DNA from 3 places in the Rouxiella badensis genome. Region 2 is predicted to be linked to each of the others. Evidence: predicted binding sites of a transcription regulator. Region 2 holds the regulator's gene; each other region holds the start of a gene.
The links. Region 2 encodes CRP, which controls carbon source genes, mostly activating them, when cyclic AMP is high. Its sites were predicted from a motif close to ATGTGANNNNNNTCACAT; they were not measured.
Positions count from the first base shown of each region.

Region 1: a site for CRP is predicted at 1,835-1,852, ahead of O1V65_RS02190 (PTS sugar transporter subunit IIB). Genes of this name have one in related genera too.
Region 3: a site for CRP is predicted at 3,816-3,833, ahead of cdd (cytidine deaminase). Genes of this name have one in related genera too.

Region 1 covers NZ_CP114062.1:420,602-427,935, forward strand. Annotated here, with positions in the region: gene yfcD (NUDIX hydrolase YfcD) at 29-583, shown strand; gene O1V65_RS02185 (LacI family DNA-binding transcriptional regulator) at 633-1,649, opposite strand; gene O1V65_RS02190 (PTS sugar transporter subunit IIB) at 2,058-2,357, shown strand; gene O1V65_RS02195 (PTS sugar transporter subunit IIC) at 2,417-3,682, shown strand; gene pta (phosphate acetyltransferase) at 3,733-5,892, opposite strand; gene ackA (acetate kinase) at 5,999-7,201, opposite strand.
Region 2 covers NZ_CP114062.1:4,356,928-4,364,261, reverse strand. Annotated here, with positions in the region: gene O1V65_RS20065 (MFS transporter) at 1-483, opposite strand, end outside; gene O1V65_RS20060 (LysR substrate-binding domain-containing protein) at 674-1,582, shown strand; gene O1V65_RS20055 (OsmC family protein) at 1,604-2,014, opposite strand; gene crp (cAMP-activated global transcriptional regulator CRP) at 2,359-2,991, shown strand; gene O1V65_RS20045 (YccS/YhfK family putative transporter) at 3,058-5,136, shown strand; gene argD (bifunctional acetylornithine/succinyldiaminopimelate transaminase) at 5,174-6,388, opposite strand; gene O1V65_RS20035 (aminodeoxychorismate synthase component II) at 6,531-7,106, opposite strand; gene O1V65_RS20030 (putative adenosine monophosphate-protein transferase Fic) at 7,204-7,334, opposite strand, start outside.
Region 3 covers NZ_CP114062.1:2,666,406-2,673,739, reverse strand. Annotated here, with positions in the region: gene sanA (outer membrane permeability protein SanA) at 1-675, opposite strand, end outside; gene O1V65_RS12365 (NAD-dependent malic enzyme) at 939-2,636, opposite strand; gene cdd (cytidine deaminase) at 2,874-3,758, opposite strand; gene O1V65_RS12355 (acyltransferase) at 3,916-4,368, shown strand; gene artM (arginine ABC transporter permease ArtM) at 4,443-5,111, opposite strand; gene artQ (arginine ABC transporter permease ArtQ) at 5,111-5,827, opposite strand; gene artJ (arginine ABC transporter substrate-binding protein) at 5,839-6,570, opposite strand; gene artP (arginine ABC transporter ATP-binding protein ArtP) at 6,607-7,334, opposite strand, start outside.

The DNA.
Region 1 (7,334 bases), 1.1 Mb from region 2:
TTCCGCGCAATAGAGAAGGTTTCATAGGATGACGAACCAAGAGCAAAACACCGGCAGCAGCGACGAGTGGGTTGATATCGTTAATGAAGAAAACGAGGTGATTGCCCAGTCCAGCCGCCATCAGATGCGCGCTCAAAACTTACGTCATCGCGCCAGCTACATCGTGGTTCATGATGGCATGGGAAATATTTTGATTCAGCGTCGAACCGAAACAAAAGATTTCTATCCTGGTTGGCTTGATGCGACAGCGGGCGGCGTGGTGCAGAGCGGGGAAAATATCCTCGATTCCGCCCGTCGCGAAGCAGAAGAAGAGTTGGGCATTGCCGGTGTACCTTTTGCTGAACATGGTGCGTTTTATTTCGAACAAGACAACTGCCGGGTGTGGGGATCGTTGTTTAGCTGCGTTTCCCACGGCCCCTTTGCGCTACAGGAAGAAGAAGTCGATGAAGTGCGCTGGATGAAACCCGAAGAAATCACCGCACGCTGCGATGAGTTCACCCCTGATTCGCTGAAAGCACTCTCGCTGTGGATGAGCCGTAACAACGAAAAAGATCACGGCAAACCGCTGAGCGTCGAAGAGTAATTTCGCGCTTCCCTTGCAGACACGCTGACCACGATTTAGCGTGTCTGCATTAGCAACTTTCCCGCTTACACAGTGCGGAAACAATTGGCTTTTGCGCCGACGCCTCCTCTCCCTGAAGCCGCTCAAGCAGCGCTATCCCCGCCTGAACGCCAATCTCGCGATGCGGTACTGCGACCGTTGTCAGCGGTGGCTGGCATACTTTGCCAACGTCGCTATCGCCAAATCCCACAATGGCCAGATCTTTAGGCACCCGAATCTTGCGGCGCTGACACTCAAATATCGCGCCACAGGCCAGCTCGTCGCTGCTGCAGATTAGAGCGTCCATATCTGGCCAGTTCAGCACTAGCTCCGGCAGCAGGTTAGCACCCGTACTAAAGTTCGACGGTGCATGTGTGCTGATGACCCGCGTAGTTGATAGATTATTGTCTAGCATGGCGCGATGCCAGCCGCGCAAACGTTGTTGCGACACCCACTGCTTTTGCGCCGCGCACATCAGGCCAATTTTGCTGTACCCCAGAGAAATAAGATGTTCGGTTAGTCTGTAAACCGCCGAGGCGTTGTCGATACCGATGTTGATATCCAAAGGATTATCCACGGTGGCGCCCAATTCTGCGACCGGCAGTTGTGCGTGTGAAAGCAGCTCGTAGGTGCTGTCGGTGTGCCGCGCGTCAAACAAAATGACCGCCGCCAAATTATAGGACATGAAGGTTTCAAGCAGTTTCTGTTCGCGTTCTTCCTGATTCTGCGACTCGGCCAGCATCAGCTGATAGCCCGCCGGAATCAGCACTTCCTGCACGCCGGCAATCATCTCGGCATGCCCATATTCCGTCAGCGACGAGGTGACGACCGCCACAACGTTCGAAGACGCCGATGCGAGCGCACTGGCCGAATAATTAGGGATGTAACCCAGCTCGGCTACCGCAGAGAAAATCTTCTCCCTGAGCTTGTCGGAGACCCTATCCGGCTGTCGTAGCGCGCGTGAAACGGTCATTGTCCCGACGCTAGCCCGTTTCGCGACATCGGCCAGCGTGGCCCGTCCGGTACTGCGGCGTTTTCTCGGCTCCATTTTCACTCCTGACTTTTCTTCATGAACATCCGAACAATGGCCGACGAGACTGAATTAATCCTCTGCGCAGAATGATTAATTTACAATTCTATCATAGCCACTCTGGATGAAAATAAGCTAAGGCGGGCAGGCTTTTTTGATAGCGCTATCACAAAAAACGATCGACTAAAATGATAGCGCTATCTTTGTGGTTTGCATCACAGTTATTTGCGAATTTGAAAGCATACTGAATATTATTAAATTTAGGTAATGATGACTCTTTCACGCCCTGCGCCCCTCCGTCTCGGGCCTGTAAACGCTGTCTTAAAATAAGGCAGCGGGCAGAAAAAAAATAGCAGTAATAAATTTTTATGATGATTAGCAAACGACATCTAATCTTGGGTAAGGCATAAGATGCGAGGGTAAGCCATGAAATCTTTAACGATATTAGCAGTATGCGGTGCGGGCCTCGGCAGCAGTTTCGCCTGTGAGATGAGTATTGAGGCGGCGTTGAAGGATATGGGCATTAAGGCGGCGTTGTCTCACTGTGATATTTCAAGCGCAGCCTCTACGCGTGCCGATATTATTATGACCGGATCCAATTTTAAATCTCAATTCGAGAACTACACGCTTAGTTCAACCGTTATCTATTTAAAGCGCCTGATTGATAAGAAGGAAATAACCGAGAAGTTAACGCCGGTATTAAAAGAGATGGGATATTTAAATTAAGTCTCGCCGAAAATAAAAATGAGAGAGTTTATAATTGCCTTTAATCGCGAGGGAAGGGGATGTCTTTTTTATATTTTATTGTGAATGACGTTTTAGGCCAGGCCTCGATACTCATTGCCCTTATCGCTATGGTGGGGCTTATTGCGCTGAAAAAAAACGTCGGTCAGATTATCACCGGCACGTTAAAAACGCTGCTTGGCTTTCTGGTGCTGCTCGCCGGAGCCAACATTATCGTTGGAGCGCTGAACTTTCTGGGTGAAGTTTTCCAGAAAGGTTTCAACATGCGTGGCGTCGTGACCGACGTGGGGTCGATTGCCGGTATCGCTCAGCAGACTTTGGGTCGAGAAACCGCGCTTATCATGGTGCTGGCATTTATCATCAATATTCTTGTCGCCCGCTTCACCCGCGTTAAGTACATTTTTCTCACCGGCCAGGCGTCGCTGTGGATGGCGACGGTCTGCTCGGTTGTCGGCTACATGGGCGGACTGCGCGGCACCGAGCTTATTCTTGTCGGTGGCGGCATCGCTGGGTTGATGGCGGTAGGCATGCCTGCGCTGGCACAGCCTATCGTGCGAAAGATAACCGGCTCAGACGATATCGCGCTGGGCCATTTCTGCACGCTGGGGTATCTGGTGCAGGCCGGCGTGGCGAAGCTGACCGGCGACGTCAGTAAAAGTACCGAAGATATTGAGCTGCCGAGCGCCTTCTCCTTCCTGCAAGATACCTATTTATCGATGATGGTGGTGATGATCCCCATTTACCTCATCCCGACGATTGCTGCGGGTCCTGAGGTGGTGGCGCAGTATTCTAAGGGCGTCAGTTATCTGGTATTCGCGTTTTTGCAGTCGGTGCAGTTTGTCGTGGGGGTCTATGTGCTGCTCGCGGGCGTACGCCTGCTGCTGGCCGAAATCATCCCGGCCTTTCGCGGTATTGCACTGCGCATCGTGCCTAATGCCATTCCCGCACTGGACTGCCCGGTGCTGTTCCCGTATGCGCCCAATGCGGTGATTATCGGTTTTATCAGTACCACCGTCGGCTCGATTATCGGCATGTTTTTATTTCCGAACGTGGGGCTGGCGATGATCCTGCCAGGCATGTTGACCAACTTCTTTGCCGGTGGTACGGCGGGTATTTTTGCCAACGCGGTAGGCGGAAGGCGAGGGGCCGTCATCGGCGGCGTATTTCACGGCCTGCTGATAACCCTACTGCCTGCACTTTTACTGCCGTTGCTGGGCAGCTATGGTTTGCAGAACGTTACCTTTAGCGACGCCGACATCATCAGCGTTGGGCTGATTTATGGCCACGTACTTAACTTCTTTCATTAAGACATAAAAAAGGCCGGTCATTGACCGGCCTTAAGGTTGGCGTTTATTGCTTATTTTACCGCAACCGCTTCATCAGCCTGAGCGGACTGGATTGCGGTCAGAGCCACGGTATAGACGATGTCGTCAACCAACGCACCGCGAGACAGATCGTTAACCGGCTTGCGCATGCCTTGCAGCATCGGGCCGATAGAAACCAGGTCCGCAGAACGTTGTACCGCTTTGTAGGTTGTATTGCCGGTGTTGAGGTCTGGGAAGATGAACACGGTTGCCTGACCCGCCACCGGTGAGTTTGGTGCTTTGGATTTCGCCACGTCGGCCATGATAGCCGCGTCATACTGCAAGGGGCCGTCGATGATCAGGTCCGGACGTTTCTCCTGCGCCAGACGGGTCGCTTCGCGCACTTTCTCAACGTCGCTACCGGCACCGGAGTTACCGGTGGAGTAAGAGATCATCGCAACGCGGGGTTCGATTCCGAAGGCGGCAGCTGAATCGGCAGACTGAATGGCGATTTCGGAAAGCTGTTCGGCGGTCGGATCCGGGTTGATCGCACAGTCGCCATAAACCAGTACCTGGTCCGGCAGCAGCATGAAGAATACGGAAGACACCAACGAGCTGCCCGGTGCGGTTTTGATAAGCTGTAACGGCGGACGAATGGTGTTAGCGGTGGTGTGAACCGCGCCGGAAACCAGTCCGTCTACTTCGCCTTTTTCCAACATCAGCGTACCCAGCACCACGTTGTCTTCCAACTGTTCACGGGCCACGACTTCGGTCATGCCTTTGCTCTTGCGCAGCTCGACGAGGCGGGCAACGTACTCTTCGCGAACCTGAAGCGGATCTACGATTTGGATGCCGGCACCTAATTCTATGCCCTGCGCGGCGGCGACGCGTTTGATTTCGTCAGGATTGCCTAGCAGCACACATTCGGCGATACCACGCTCTGCACACAGCGAAGCCGCTTTGACGGTGCGCGGCTCGTCGCCTTCTGGCAGCACGATGCGCTTACCGGCCTTACGCGCCAGCTCGGTCAGCTGATAGCGGAATGCAGGCGGCGACAGGCGGTGTGAACGCTCTGAATGGGCGCTCAGTGAGTTGATCCAGTCTGCGTTAATATGTGAAGACACATAGGTTTGCAGCTTCTCAACGCGCTGGTGGTCATCGGCCGGGACTTCGAGGCTGAAGCTTTGCAGGTTCAGCGAGGTCTGCCAGGTGTTGCTGTCAACCATGAATACCGGCAGGCCGGTCTCGAAAGCACGGGCGCAGAGTTGCTGAATGCGTTCATCCACCGGATAACCGCCGGTAAGCAGAATCGCGCCGAGCTCAATGCCGTTCATGGCGGCCAGACAGGCGGCAACCAGCACGTCAGGACGGTCGGCGGAGGTCACCAGCAGTGAGCCTGGGCGGAACAGGGAAAGCATGTTCGGAATGCTGCGCGCGCAGAAGGTCACGGACTTGATGCGACGGGTGTGAATATCGCCTTCGTTGATAATGCGTGCGTCGAGGTGCTTCGCCATGTCGATAGCGCGCACGGCAATCATTTCAAAGCTCCAGGGAATGCTGCCCAGAACAGGCATCGGGCTCATCGCCACCAGTTGCTCGATATCTACATGCGCGAAGTTGGCTTTGTCGGAGTCATCAAAGATTTCTGACAGATCAGGGCGGGTGCGGCCCTGATCGTCGACCGGTGCATTGACCTTATTGATGATAACGCCAGTGATGTTTTTATTCTTGCTGCCGCCAAACACGCTGCGGGCCAGCTCGATGCGGTCCTTGAGCTGGGACGCGCTGTCATTGCCCTGACCGATAACGAAGACGATTTCAGCGTTCAGGGTCTTGGCTATTTCGTAGTTCAGCGCGCTGGCAAACTGATGGGTGCGGGTCGAGACCAGGCCTTCAACCAGTACCACTTCGGCATTCTTGGTATTGGCGTGGTAGTTGGCGACAATCTCCTCCATCAGCACGTCCTGCTGATTAGAGCTCAGCAGGCTTTGTACATGCTTCATCTTGAGCGGTTCGGCCGCTGTGATATTGGAATTGGCGCGGATAATGGTGGTGGTCTGATCGGGAGCATCGCCACCGGAACGCGGCTGAGAGACCGGCTTGAACACGCTCAGGCTTACGCCTTTCTGTTCGATGGCACGGATAACGCCCAGGCTAACGCTGGTCAGACCCACGCTATTGCCAATTGGAACCAACATAATTGTACGAGACACGGCAAACCTCTTCGACGATTTCAGGCAGCGGCTTGCGCAGTGAAAGGCAAGCCTGCCTGCTGTGAAAACAACACTGCCAGCAGAGGCTGGCAGTGGGGGAACATATTTATGCGGTCAGACGCGCAGCGTCTTGTGCGATGACCAACTCTTCGTTGGTTGGGATAACCAACGCTTTGCGGGTGCCTTCTTTATTGATTTCACCGGCTTTGCCGAAGCGCGCTGCAAGGTTGCGCTCGTGGTCGATTTCGAAGCCGAGCAGGCCGAGCTTGTTCAGCGTCAGCTCACGCACCAGCGCGGCGTTTTCGCCGATACCGCCGGTGAAGACGATAGCGTCAAGACGGCCTTCCATCAGCGAGGTGTAGCCGCCGATGTATTTCGCCAGACGGTGGCAGAAGACGTCCATCGCACGCTTGGCATCTTCTTTGGTTCCGTAGTTGTCTTCAACGTAGCGGCAGTCGCTGGTAACTTCGGTCAGGCCCAGCAGGCCGGATTCCTTGGTCAGCATTTTGTTTATCTGATCGACGCTCATGCCCAGCGCGTCGTGCAGGTGGAAGACAATCGCAGGATCGATATCACCGCTGCGCGTGCCCATGACCAGTCCTTCGAGCGGCGTCAGGCCCATTGAGGTATCAACGCATTTACCGTTACGAATGGCACTGACAGAACCGCCGTTACCCAGATGGCAGGTGATGAGGTTAACTTCATCAACCGGTTTGCCCAGCGTTTTTGCTGCTTCCTGAGTGACATAGTAATGGCTGGTGCCGTGCGCGCCGTAGCGACGAATGTGGTGGTCTTTATAGAGCTTGTACGGCAGGGCGTAGAGGTAAGACTCTTCCGGCATGGTCTGGTGGAAGGCGGTGTCGAATACCGCAACATTTTTATCAGCCAATTTAGGGAAGGATTTCAACGCCTCATCAATACCAATCAGGTGAGCCGGGTTATGCAGCGGTGCAAATGGGATAGAATCTTTGATACCCTGCAATACCACAGCATCAATCACGGCAGACTGCGTCAGTTTCTCGCCGCCGTGCACAATGCGGTGACCGATGGCCACCAGATTGGCAGACAACTCTGGCTTTTCTGCAAAAATAGTATTAACAATGTACTTCAAGGCTTCACTATGTGCGGCCCCGGCGCCTAAAGCAGCTTCATGCTTGCTGCCATCGAGTTTCCACTTGATGCGGGCTTCTGGAAGATGGAAGCATTCGGCCAGACCTGAAATGTGTTCTTCGCCGTTGACGGCATCGATTATGGCAAACTTAAGTGATGAGCTACCACAGTTAAGAACCAGAACTAACTTACTTGACATGGAAGTACCTATTTATTGGATTGGTGCTGTTAAGTATCAAAACGCAAGGTTAACTCAATAGCATATTTCCCTAAGCGTAGCGCACTATGCTGTCGGGATTTATGATTAACATCATGCTCAGACAGTTTAATGG
Region 2 (7,334 bases):
GCGCCAGCCGACGTGCGCCAGACAGTACACGGCCACCAGCGGACCGACCGTCATCGCCAGTCCGGCAGAAGACAAGAGAATCGATTGCGCGAAAGTACGCTGTTCGACGTTGAAGTTAGCAACAACCGACTTGGCGCACGAGCTGGGATAACCCGAATGCCCGATACCGGCCAGAAAACGGAAGGTGATCAGCAGACCCAGACCAAAACCCAACAGCCCGAAGCACAGCGCAAAGCCGCCCAACAGCGTCAGTGAACAGGCCAGGACTTTTTTATAGCCGAAGCAGTCGTTAAGCCAACCGGCGGGGATCTGAAACAGCGAATAGGCCAGAAAAAACATGCCGGTGATATAGCCCAGTTGCTGAGGGGCTAAATCGAACTCGCGACCTATCGGCAACAGCGCAAAACCAATCACGGTTTTATCGATGTAGACCAGAACATAACCCAAAAACAGTAAGAAAATCATTAAAGAACGATTTTGCATAACTGATATCCTCGAATGTTATATCCCAGCAGCCACCCCTGACCTGAGAAAAAGATAACGCGCTGAATTGTTTATTTTTATATGCCAGTTAACAGTCAGTTACCGACTTCTTAAAAACCTAGCAGCTTTACTTCAGGGCCATAAGATGCAATTTTTTGAGGGGTGATGCTTTTTACTGATAGGGTCTGAGATGAAATATTTGCCCAAGCTGCAACAGCTAAAGGTTTTTCAGCAAGTTATCCGCAGCGGCAGCATTCGCGGGGCGGCGCGTGCGATGAATCAGTCACAGCCTGCCGTCAGCAGAACGCTGCGCGAGCTTGAACAAATCCTCGATACTCAGCTGATCGTTCGCGGCACGCAGGGTATGACGCTCACCGAGACCGGCCGCGCCTTCTCGCAGCGAATGCAGTTTATTCTCGAAGAACTGCAGCGCGCCGCCGACGAAATACAGCAAATCAACCAATTCTCGCAGGGATCGGTGGCGGTCGGCTTCTCGTCGCTGCTGGCGCTGACCATTTTTCCCGCGCTGGCCAGTGAGTTCACGGCGCAATATCCGCAGGCAAAATTGCATATCAAGGAGTCGCAGCTCTCGACCCTGCTGCCTTCATTGCGTGAGGGAAGGTTGGATTTCGCCATCGGCACGCTGGGCGTCGGACTCCCCATCGAAGACATGGTGTGCGAGCCCTTGTTCAGTGCGCCGTTCTGCGTCGTCGCCCGCAGGCAGCATCCGCTGGCGCAGGCCACGTCGTTAAGCGAATTGAGAGAGGCAAGCTGGCTGCTTCCCGAGACGGACATGGGTTATTACCAGCAGCTTGCTGCCCTGCTGGAGGAAAACGGCTGCCACGCGGTGAAATCGCCTATCCGTACCGACTCATTGATTAGCGGGCTGATGATGATGCTGAACGGGGATTATCTGTCGGTGGTCGGCAACGCCATGGCGACGCCGTTCTTCATGGAAGACAAGCTTTGCCGCCTGCCTGTCGACAGCCTGCCGGCGGCGCAATACTGCCTGGTTTACTCACAAAAAACGCCGCTAACCTTAACGGCGCGGCGTTTCTTAGACCTGCTGCGGCTGCACTGTCAGCGTTACCCTTGGTAACGTGCCGCACAGCACTCAAGCTTATTCTATTGAATCAATAACTTCAAAGCTGTGGGTGATAGTCGCTGCCTTGCCCAGCATCAGCGAAACCGAGCAATATTTTTCGGCAGACAGCGTTACAGCGCGCTCAACCACTTTATCCGTCAGACCCTTGCCGGTCACGATGAAGTGCAGGTTAATGGTGGTAAACAGGCGCGGCGCTTCTTCGCGGCGTTCGGAGGTCAGCTTGACCTCACAACCGACGACGTCGTTGCGGCCTTTTTGCAGAATGGACACCACGTCGATGGCGCTGCATCCACCCGCTGACATCAGCAGCATCTCCATCGGGCTCGGTGATTTGTCGCCCGCATTGCCGTCCATCAGAATTTGATGGCCAGAAGAAGACTCACCGAGAAACGTTAATCCCTCGACCCATTTTACACGTGCTTGCATTTGCCTTTCTCCGGTAATAATTTTCAAAACAGACTACCCTTAACCCCTGAAACTGGCAATGGAACTCGATCCGCATCATGCTGAAGCGAGACAACACAAGACACGTCACCAAAGCTGTGCTACAAACAAGGCGAAAGAAACTTTCCAACAAGTTGCGGCCGGGGTTTTTGGGTTTAACAGGATAACCTTGGTGATTATGGCAAATTACTGCCTAATTCACGCCTCAAGCCGCTTGCAGCATTGCTGGTCAGTTCATATGCTAAAAGAGCGCGAAGTAAAAAATCGCCGAACAGGGATTTTGAGCCCTGTGATTTTGGGCAGCGATAAAAAGAGGATAATAACTAATGGTTCTCGGCAAGCCACAAACAGACCCTACTCTCGAATGGTTCCTGTCTCATTGTCATATACACAAGTACCCCTCTAAAAGTACGCTGATTCACCAAGGTGAAAAAGCCGAAACGCTTTACTACATCGTGAAAGGCTCGGTTGCCGTGCTGATTAAAGATGAAGAAGGCAAAGAGATGATACTTTCCTACCTTAACCAAGGTGACTTCATCGGTGAGCTGGGACTCTTCGAAGAAGGTCAGGAACGTAGTGCGTGGGTAAGAGCAAAAACTGCCTGTGAAGTCGCTGAGATTTCCTACAAGAAGTTTCGTCAGCTGATCCAGGTTAACCCGGATATCCTGATGCGCCTGTCTGCACAGATGGCGAGTCGACTCCAGATTACCTCGGAGAAAGTCGGTAACCTGGCTTTCCTCGACGTAACCGGACGCATTGCGCAAACTCTGCTGAATCTGGCCAAGCAACCAGACGCCATGACCCATCCAGATGGCATGCAGATCAAGATCACCCGTCAGGAAATTGGCCAGATCGTCGGTTGTTCACGCGAGACTGTCGGTCGAATTCTTAAAATGCTTGAAGATCAGAGCCTGATCTCGGCACACGGTAAAACGATTGTCGTTTACGGCACCCGTTAATCCCCTTAAAAACGGCGCAGCAGTCTTCTGGTGCGCCGTTTTTATTCGTCACGTTACACAAAATTAATGACGCTTTGGCGACGAATCTTCTACCACCCCGAGGTTAACTACGCGCTGAGACAGACGCTGGTCCTCTGCCTGCCTATTGGTTTTGCCATGCTGTTTGGTCAGCTGAAGCTCGGGATGCTGTTTGCGCTGGTCCCCGCCTGCTGCAATATCTCCGGTCTCGATACGCCGCATAAGCGCTTCTTCAAACGTCTGGTTATCGGCGGTTCGCTGTTTGCCTTGAGCAGTATTCTTCTCCAGCTGATGCTGATTAACTGGCATGTCCCGCTGCCGCTCATCATGCTTGGCCTGACGCTGGTACTGGGCGTCACGGGTGAAATCAGCCCGCTGCACGGCCGCCTGCTGCCCGGCGCGCTGGTCGCCAGCATCTTTACCCTCAGTATGGCCGGTGTGGTGCCCATCTGGCACGCTCCGCTGCTGTTTGTCGTAGGTACCGCCTGGTATGGGCTGTTCAACTGGTTTTGGTTTCGGCTCTCCGAAGAGCAGCCGATGCGCGAGACGCTGAGCCAGCTCTACGTCGAACTCGCCGATTATTTCGAAGCAAAATACAGCCTGCTCACCCAGCACACCGACCCCGAAACCGCGCTGCCGCCGCTGTTGAAACGACAACAGCAGGTCATTGACCTGATTGCCACCCTCTATCAGCAACTGCACATGCTGCCGACGGGCAATCATCAGCATCATAAAAGGCTGCTGCGCAGTTTTCAGGTGGCGCTCGACCTGCAGGAGCACATCACCGTAAGCCTGCACCTGCCCGCAGAAGTGCAAAAGCTGGTTGAGGAAAGCCACGCCGAGGCGGTTATCCGCCGCAATGCGCAGGTCATTGCCGCACGGCTGCGCGTTATCGCGAGCGACATCCTCTACCATCGGCGCTCGGAGCGGTTCACAATGGCCAACGAGCTGGCCGCGCTGGAAAAAATAGCCTCTCGCTATCGTGACAATCCCGTCGGGCAGTTTTGCTACTACCATTTCAGCCGCATCGCCCGACTGCTGCGCACCCAGCGTCCGCTGTATCGCCGCGACCTGATGCAAACGCAGCATCGTCTGCCCTTCTGGCCCGCGCTGAAAGGCTATCTTTCCGTCAAGTCCGCCGCCCTGCGCAATGCCGCACGGCTCGGCGTAATTTTGGCGCTTGGCAGCAGCCTCGGCATGTTCTTTAATCTGCCTAAACCTTATTGGATCCTGCTGACTACCCTGCTGGTCAGCCAGAACGGCTATAACGCCACCCGCGTGCGTATTCAGCACCGTGCGTTGGGCACGCTGGCGGGCCTTATCGCCGCAGCCGGGTTGCTTCAGCTCGCGCTGCCGCAAAATCTCACGCTGTTTTTCATGCTGATGATTACGCTGATTTCCTACACCGTACTGCGAAAAAACTACGGACTGGGAATGATTGGCCTCACGGTAACCGCCGTCTATACCTTGCAAATACTGGGGCTAAACGGGGCCAACTTTCTGCTGCCGAGGCTGCTGGACACGCTAATTGGCTGTGCGCTGGCGTTTGGCGGCACTATCTGGCTATGGCCGCAGTGGCAAAGTGGTTTGCTGCGCACCAATGCCTATCAGGCGCTGGAGGCAGACCAGCAGGCTATCCGGCTGGTATTGCACGAGGATCCTGACCCGGCCGAACTGGCCTATGCGCGCATGAAGGTCAATCAGGCGCACAATCAACTGTTTACCTCGTTGAATCAGGCAATGCAGGAACCCGGCTTTAATTCGCACTATCTGACCGATATGCGGCTGTGGGTCACGCACAGTCAGTTTCTGGTAGACCACATTAATGGCATGACAATTCTGGCGCGCGAGCACTATATGCTGACGCCCAAACTGGCGATGGAGTATTTGCAGACCTGCGAGATTGCGTTGCAAAGTTGCCAGCAGCGCCTGACCTATGACGGGCCGAGCAGTGAGAAATCGCTTTTCAATGCCCCAGATCAGCATCCTGACATGCCGATTACCGAAATGGAGCGTCATTTGCGCCGTATGCTGGCACACCTTAGCGCCATGCACACCATCTCGTCCCTTGCCTGGAAGCAAAGGCCACATCACGGAATTTGGTTAACGCGAAGAGTGAAGGAGTGATCCTTTCCTCCGGTAGAGGAGGAAAGGAGAGTATTGATTAGCCGACGATTTTCTTAACCGCTTTTTCGAAGCGCGCCATGCCTTCGCTGATGTCGGCGAAGTCGATAACCAATGACGGTGCGAAACGCAGCACGTTGGTCCCCGCCACCAGCATCATCAGGCCAAACTCTGCCGAAGCCGTCAGGAATTCTCCCGCACGGTTTTTGTATTTATCCGCCAGTTCGGCACCGATCAGCAGGCCCTGACCACGGAACTCGCTGAAGACGTGGTATTTGGCGTTAATCGCTTCCAGCGCCTGGATAAAGGCGTTGCGGCGCTCTTCAATACCAGCCAGCACTTCAGGGGTGTTAATCACGTCCAGCGCAGCTTCAGCAACGGCGCAGGCCAGCGGGTTACCGCCGTAGGTGGTACCGTGTTTGCCCGGTGCCATCACCGAGGCCACTTCTTCGGTGGTGATCATCGCACTCACCGGGAAGCCGCCGCCCAGTGCCTTAGCGGTGGTCAGAATGTCTGGAGTGACGCCGTAGTGCATGTAGCTGAACAGCTTGCCGCTACGGCCCATGCCGCTCTGTACCTCATCGAACACCAGCAGTGCCTTGTTGGCATCGCACAGCTCGCGTAGCCCCTGCAGGAACGCCTGCGTGGCTGGCGTGACGCCGCCCTCACCCTGAATCGGCTCCACCACGATGGCACAGGTGTGATCGTCGATAACAGCCTTCACCGCATCCAGATCGTTGAACGGCACGTGGACGATATCGGCAGGTTTAGGGCCGAAACCGTCGGAATATTTAGGCTGTCCCCCAACGGATACGGTAAACAGCGTGCGGCCATGGAACCCGTTATGGAAGGCGATGATTTTGCTTTTATACGGGCTGTGCTTGGCAGAAGAGTAGTAGCGCGCCAGCTTGAATGCCGCTTCATTGGCTTCTGCGCCGGAGTTGGCAAAGAACACGCGATCGGCAAAAGTAGCGTCAATCAGCTTCTGCGCCAGACGCAGCGCAGGCTCATTGGTGAAGACGTTGCTCACATGCCAGAGCTTTTCGCCCTGCTTGTGCAGCGCCTCAACCAGCGCGGGATGGCAATGGCCCAGCGCAGTGACCGCGATACCCCCGGCGAAATCGACATACTCGGTACCCTGCTGGTCCCATACGCGACTGCCTTTACCTTTGACTGGAATAAACTTGGCTGGTGAATAAACCGGCAAAATAACCCGATCAAATGCATCACGCCCTACCGCTGCTTTTTCTGTCATTGCCCTACTCTCCTTTGCGCTGCCGCTACTGTCAGGGGATCACACTCGAAATGAATGTGAAAATATAATCACAAAATATGCATAAAAAATCACTCACAGGCAAACGTTAATCGCGGTTCTGCTGTAAGTAATTTTTAATGCTCTAAATTTTAAGGAAATTATCGAGCAGCTGATGACCTTGTTCGCTGAGAATGCTTTCAGGATGGAACTGCACGCCATGCAGCGGCAATTCACAATGCGCGATGCCCATAATCTCGTCCGGGCACGCGGCGCTGCCGGTCCAGGCAGTCAGTGAAAAACACGCGGGCAAGGTGTCTGGTTTCACCACCAGCGAATGATAACGGGTGACCGTCAACGGATGATTCAGGCCAGCAAAGACTCCCGTGCCGGTATGCTCAATCAGCGAGGTCTTTCCGTGCATCACCTGACGAGCGCGCACGACTTGAGCTCCGAAGCTCTGCGCCATCGCCTGATGTCCAAGACAGACGCCCAAAATCGGCATTGAGTCGGCAAAATGAGCGATGGCGCTCAGCGAGATGCCTGCCTCGTTTGGCGTGCAGGGGCCGGGTGAGATAACCAGATGCGAAGGGTTAAGCCGAGTGATGTCGCCAAGCTGCAGTTCATCGTTACGCTTTACCAGCACTTCGGCACCGAGCTCGCAGAAATACTGGTAAAGGTTATAAGTGAAGGAGTCATAGTTATCGATAATCAGCAGCATGGTTTTCCGGCTTAAAGAAGTCTTGAGATTTTGCCGGGCCATTCTACCTATTTTTCGGCGACGGCCCGCAGATTTTTCCTGCCGGGCTCGACTGCGTTTAGGCGTCGCTGATCAGTGTTTTAAAAACATTAGATAACGGCTGCTCATCGCCAAAGGCAGCGGCTTTGTTGGCCTCAATCCACGCCTCATGGCTGACCTTGTTCCATTGAATGTCATAGCCTGCGTGGG
Region 3 (7,334 bases), 1.7 Mb from region 2:
GACGGCAGGATAGCCCTGCGCATCGTCAGGAATATGATGCACGGCTGGGATAGGAATAAGAGGGCCGAGGAAGCGAGGCTGGCGATGCAAAATATACAGATCATTCAGCGCGCCCAGACGGGCAAAGATTTCACGTACGCGCACCGTCAGAATATCTTTAGGTGAAGGCACGGCAAAACATTGCGCCTGAATTCCCATGTGCAGGGCGATAAACAGCGCCCGCTCGCAGTGGAAACGCTGGGTAATAATCAGAAAGTCGTTGGTGTCGAAGACTTTGCGGGTGCGCACAATCGAATCCAGCGTGCGGAATCCTGCGTAGTCGAGCACGATGTCGCTCGAAGGGATCCCCGCGGCCATCAGGTCGCGACGCATGGTCATCGGTTCGTTATAGCTCTGCAGTGCGTTATCGCCGCTGAGCAGCAGATATTTTACCTTGCCGCTGTTGTAAGCGTTAATCGCCCCTTGGATGCGGTAGAGATAATACTGATTGATAACGCCGGTGCGGTAATATTTGGCGGTGCCCAATACGACGCCGACCTGGCGATGCGGCAGTGCCTGCACTTCATCGTAGATATAGTCTTTGGTCTTCCAGCTAATCCATCTGTCCAGCCCAATAGCGACAACCAGCATGAATACTACGATGCTGATAAAGCCTACTATTAGCCGCTTAATCATGGAATTGCCTTTAAGTCTGTGAAGGGAGGCGAAGGGTTCAAGGCTACTTTACCTGCCCGGCCGACGCAATAAGCGAAGGCTTAGAACATGTCACATGCTCCTTTTTTAAACGGGATGCTGGGTATTTGGCGCGGTAGCCGCCTTGGCTTCAGTTAATCACCCGAATCACTGACCTGAGTAAGCTCATCGGGTTTTTTAAATTTACCGCCTTGCTACCGCACCTACGACTCAGCCGTTAATGCGGCAACGAGGTAATCTGCGGCTTAGAACGACGTGCGCTTATAGGTACGGTACTGCGGTATCCAGAAGTTGTGCTCAATGGCTTTGGACAGCGCGTCTTCAGTGGTGACCTGCGCCACGCCTTCTACCTGCGCCGCTTTGCCGACTTCCATTGCGATACATTTTGATACGCCCTGAATGTCGTTCACGTCTGGCAACAGTGAGCCTACGCCATCGGTCGCCAGCGGTGAGCAGTCTGCCAGTGCGCGGCTGGCTGCCATCAGCATGCCGTCTGTTACCTGTTTGGCCCCAGAGGCGATGACCGCAAGCCCAATACCCGGGAAGATATAGGAGTTGTTGCACTGGGCAATAGGGTAGACCTTGTCCTTATAGCTGACAGGCGCGAACGGACTGCCAGTAGCGACCAGCGCGGCCCCGTCGGTCCAGTTGATGATATCGGCCGGATGGGCCTCAACGCGTGACGTTGGATTGGTCAGCGGCATCACGATAGGACGGTCACAGTGGGCGTGCATCTCGCGAATAATTTCTTCAGTGAACAGGCCTGGCTGGCCGGAGACGCCGATGAGCACCGTCGGTTTCGCGTGGCGTACCACCTCAAGCAGGGAGATATTGTCGCTGTCGACGTCCCAGTCCTTAAGATTCTCGCTGTTCTGCACCAGCTGGCTCTGGAAGTCGAGCAGGTTGGTCAGTTTGTCGGTCAGCAGGCCAAAGCGGTCAACCATAAAGATGCGGGCGCGGGCTTCTGCTTCGCTCAGGCCTTCAGATTTCATCTGCGCCACTATCTGTTCGGCGATGCCGCAGCCCGCAGAACCTGCGCCGAGGAAGGTCACGGTCTGGTCACGTAGACGACTGCCCGCCGCGCGACTGGCGGCCAACAGGCTGCCGACGGTGACCGCAGCGGTCCCCTGGATGTCGTCATTAAAACAGCACAGTTCTTCGCGATAACGGTTGAGCAGCGGCATGGCGTTCTTCTGCGCGAAGTCTTCAAACTGCAACAGTACGTTCGGGAAGCGAACTTTCACCGCCTCAATGAACTGATCGACGAACGCATAGTATTCGTCACCGGTGATGCGAGGATGACGCCATCCCATGTACAGCGGGTCATTCAACAGCTGCTGATTGTTGGTGCCTGCGTCAAGCACCACGGGCAGCGTGTACGCCGGGCTAATGCCGCCACAGGCGGTATACAGTGACAGTTTCCCGATAGGGATCCCCATCCCACCGATGCCCTGGTCACCCAGTCCGAGAATACGCTCACCGTCGGTAACCACGATCACCTTGACGTGTTGCTTGGTGGCGTTTTGCAGCATGTCGTCGATGTGTTCACGGTTCGGATAAGAGATGAACAGGCCGCGCGCGCGACGATAAATCTCGGAGAAGTGCTCACAGGCAGCGCCCACGGTCGGAGTATAAATCACCGGCATCATCTCGCTCAGATGCTCGTCGATCAAACGGTAGAACAGGGTTTCGTTGGTGTCCTGAATGTTGCGCAGGTAGATATGCTTATCGATATCGGTCTTGAAGTCCTGAAACTGGCGATAGGCGCGAGCGGCCTGTTCTTCGATACTTTCAACCGTTTCCGGCAGCAGGCCGTGAAGGTTGAAGCTGGCGCGCTCTTCCTGGCTAAAGGCGCTACCTTTGTTTAATAACGGAAACTCAAGCAGGATTGGGCCGGCATGAGGGATATAGAGTGGGCGTTTACTTTCGTATTCAAGTTCCATTGATTTACTCTTCAGGTCTCGGAAAGGCGGGAAAGGCAAAGTTAATAAAGCGCGATGGTCACATCGATTTTTAACAGCGTTGTGTGACTCAAGGACTTTAGCAGAGGTGAAAGGGCCAACTCAATTATTTAGCCCGGAATGGGGAGAAATGTTGAAAATTCGTTAATGAATAGTTGAATCGACAGGGCCATCTGACAATGGCCCTGCATTATGGGGCGTGTTGATTTATAAAGTAAATCAGAGCTGGACGTGCTGCAGTTGATCGCAGCCCAGCGCCTTAAGCGTTGCGCGGGTTGCGTCAAACTGGCTAACGAGCGGATCTTTCTTCTCCACCAGCGCAGCGCGGCGAATCGTCAGGCAGCTCTCGCCCGACAAATTCAGTACCACCAGTGCCGCCTGTAGCGGTGGCAGGCTCGGGTTGAATGCGGCGTTCTCGGCGTAGCGGCCGGTATAAATTTTTCCGCTGGCACTCTCTAATGCCACGCCGCTGTGCGACTGGCTGTAAGGGGCGTGGCTCTGGTTGCAGGCCGACAACGCCTGTTCTACCAGTGCATCGCCTTCGGCATTGTGATAACCGTGGTCGACGCTGTCCATGAGCAGGGTGGCAATCTCAAGGTCGCGCGGGCCGAATGAGTAGGGAAGATAGTCACCCAGCGTAGCCACCTCGCGGTCTGGCAGATGGATGGCCAGTTCGGTACCGCTGTTGAGTTCATTCATAAACTGACGGCAGTGCCCGCAGGGGGTGTAGTTGACCGTAATCGAGGCCAGCTGGGCTTCACCACGCATCCAGGCGTGGGTAACGGCAGACTGCTCTGCGTGCACCGTTTGCTGCATTGATGCGCCACGAAATTCCATGTTGGCACCAAAGTACAGATTGCCGCTCACGCCACGTGCGACTGCGCCGACGTAGAAGTTTGAGATAGGGGCAATCGAGCAGGCTGCGGCCAGAGGAAGCAGGGCAAAGGCCAGCGCGGCGTCGTCCAGTCCAGTTTGTGATTTAAGTTGGTTGACCTGTGCGGCGGTAAACATCGCGGGGAAGTCGTCATGGCGGAGTATCGGCTCAAGGGCAGATTGCAGTGGAGCGGGCAGGCCAGCATAAGCATCGATGAAACGTGTGTGCATGGAGACATCCTTGGTAGCATTTTGGCAGGCTATTCTAAGACGCTTTTAGTGTTTCTTATGTGACAAGTATCACTATATTTATGAAATTGATGCAATAACTTGGCAAATTGCGAGATGTCTCGCAGGTTTTGGTCATCAAATGGAGGGCGAGTGTCTAATGAAAATCATCGAGAGCGGTGTTCGCGACGTGGCGACGGGAAAAAATGTCACGATTGTTATGCCATCCAATATTTATGGATGCACCCTGGAGGATGATGTCTTCGTCGGCCCGTTTGTCGAAATTCAGAAAGGATGCGTCATCGGTAAAGGAAGCCGTGTGCAGTCGCATACGTTTATCTGTGAAAATGTCATCCTCGGCGAGTACTGCTTTATTGGCCACAACGTGAGCTTTGCCAATGATTTGTTTAAAGGCGGTGCACCCGATCCCGATGCCGGGAATTGGATTAGCATCCTCATTGGAAATAACGTCACTATTGGCAGTGGGGCGACTATCCTCACACCGTCCATTTGCGCGGGCGCAGTGATTGGCGCAGGCAGTGTGGTAGTGAAACCTATAACCGTGAAAGGCACCTATGCAGGAAATCCTGCGCGATTAATAAGGGCACTATAAGAGATAAAAAACCCGAAGATAAAAATATCTTCGGGTTTTTTATGATGCCAGGAAATTCATTCTGGAAGCTTGACTCAGTTTCTTCTTTCGAAAGCCAGCGCGCGGCGTTCTATCAGGCGCATCATCAGCGTCAGCAGACCGTTTACGCAGAGGTAAACCACGCCCGCCGCGCCAAACACCATCACGTCATAGGTACGACCATACATCTGCTGGCTGTGTCCCATGACGTCCATCAGAGTGATGGTGTAGGCGAGTGAGGTACTTTTGAACACCAGCACCACTTCGTTCGAGTAAGACGACAGTGCTCGTTTGAACGCAAACGGCAGCAGAATACGCAGCGACTGCGCCTTTGACATGCCCAGCGCCTGGCAAGATTCCCATTGACCGCCCGGAATTGCCCTGACCGCACCGGCAAAAAGCTGGGTGGTGTAGGCCGCGCTGTTCAGCGCCAAGGCAAACATCGCGCAAAGCCATGGCTGGGAGAGCATTTCCCACAACCACGGAATGTTGCGAATAGACGGAAACTGCCCCGGACCGTAGTAAATCAGGAAGATCTGCACCAGCAACGGCGTACCGGTGAACAGCGTGATATAGCCGCGTACCAGAGGATTCAGTACCGGTACCTTAAGCGTCAAGATAACCGTAAACAGCAACGACAGCAGCAGAGCGACAATCAATGCCGCCACGGTCAGCGTCAGGCTGGTATGCAGGCCTTTCAATACTTCAGGCAAATAGTCCCACATCAGGAAGCACTCCGTTCAAAGCGGGTGGTACGGAGTTCGATGCGTTTAATGACGAACTGACTGAACAGGGTAACGACCAGATAGATAGCCGCCGCCGTCACATACCAGGTGAAGGGCTGCTGGGTGCGCGTCGCGATGCTCTTAGTTTGCAGCATCAGATCGTTGACGCTGATGAGCGACACCAGCGCGGTATCCTTGAGCAAGACCAGCCATTGGTTGCCGAGGCCGGGCAGGGCGTGGCGCCACATCTGCGGCATAATCAGCCGGAAGAAGATAGCCGTCTTACGCATGCCGAGCGCCTGACCCGACTCCCATTGTCCCTGAGGAACCGCTTTCAGCGCGCCGCGCAGCGTCTGTGACGCATAGGCGGAATACAGCAACGACAGTGCAATCACACCGCAGACAAAGGGGCTGACCTCGAAATTATCGAGTGGCAGTTTAACCGGGATCTGGAACAGATAAAGATTGAGGTCAAAACCGTCGGACAGCGTCAGCAGCAGCTGCGAAGAGCCGAAATAAATAAAAAGTACCACCAGAATTTCCGGCAGGCCGCGCAAAATCGTCACCCAGGCGGTGCCCAGCCAGCTCAGCGGTTTCCAGGGAGAAGACTCCCAGACGGCAAACAGCATCGCCAGGAACAGGCCCAGGATCAGTGCACAAATGGCAAGGCCGACGGTCATCCCGGCGGCGCTTAGCAGAGGTTGGAGTTCAATCATCGATAGTGAGATTATTGCGTGAACCATTTGGTGTACAACGCTTTGTAAGTCCCGTCTTGTCTGACTTTCGCAAGTGCGTCGTTCATTTTACCCAGCAGCTCGGTGTTGTTCTTACGTACCGCGATACCCACACCGTTGCCGAAGTAGGTCTTGTCGGTAACAGGCTCGCCCAAGGTGCTGAGCGTTGGGTTCTTGGTGATGAATTCATGCACTACGGCAGTGTCCCCGAATACGGCATCGATACGGCCATTTTTCAGGTCGAGCACGGCATTCTGATAGCTGTCGTAAGGCACCGCGGTGATCTCAGGATGTTTGTCCTGAAGGAAACGCTGGTGCGTGGTGCCGTTTTGAATACCTACACGCTTGCCTTTCAGCGCAGCCAGGTCGGCAAATTTGCCTTTCTGTGCGAAGAAGGTCGCGGTGTTGTCATAGTAGGCGTTGGTGAAGGAAACCTGTTTCTGACGCTCGGCGGTGATGTCCATACCCGAGATAACCGCGTCGATACGGCGGAATTTCAGGCTAGGGATCAGGCTGTCGAACGACTGATTAGTAAAGGTACAGGTCGCCTGCATTTGTTTACACATGGCGTTGGCCAGATCGATATCGAAGCCTTGGATCTTGTTGTTTGAATCAACGAATTCAAACGGAGCATAACCCGCTTCGGTGCCGAAATTAATGGTCTCTGCCGCGCTAGCAGACAGGCTGACACCGGCTAAAACAGCCGCAATAATGAGCTTTTTCATTGCAAACTACTCCATATGTAATCTAAAAGGGGCAAATCAGTGTGATAAATAGCTGGCAAACTCGCGGGTCTGCGGCTGCGCGAAGCAGTTGCCATCACCCTGTTCGATGATGCGGCCATTTTCCATATACACCACGCGTGTTGCCGTTTTACGGGCGACCTCTACTTCGTGGGTCACAATAACCTGCGTAATGCCGGTATCGGCCAGCTCACGAATAATGCTGACGATTTGTGCGGTAATTTCAGGGTCAAGCGCGGCCGTCGGTTCATCAAACAGCAGGACCTGAGGTTCCATCATCAGCGCACGGGCAATCGCCACACGCTGTTGCTGCCCACCGGACAGATGTAATGGATAACGCTGGGCGAAATCTTTCAGGCGCAGGCGGGTCAAGAGCTTTTCGGCGCGCGCCATCGCGGCCTCTTTGCTTAAACCGAGTACGCGACACGGTGCCTCGAGCAGGTTATCCAGCACGGTGCGATGTGGCCACAGATTGTATTGCTGGAATACCATACCGACGTTCTGACGCAGTTCACGGATAGCCTTTTCGTCCGGCTTCTTTTGGAAGTCGAATTGATTGCCCGCAATTTGCAGGTTGCCTGAGCGCGGCATTTCCAACAGGTTCAGAACCCGCAGAAGTGAGCTTTTACCCGCGCCGCTTGGCCCCAGAAGCACCAAGGTTTCGCCCGCAGGACAGTCAAGCGTAATGTCAAAGAGTGCCTGGTGGACTCCGTAGAAGCAGTTAATACTGTTTAGTTGAATACTCA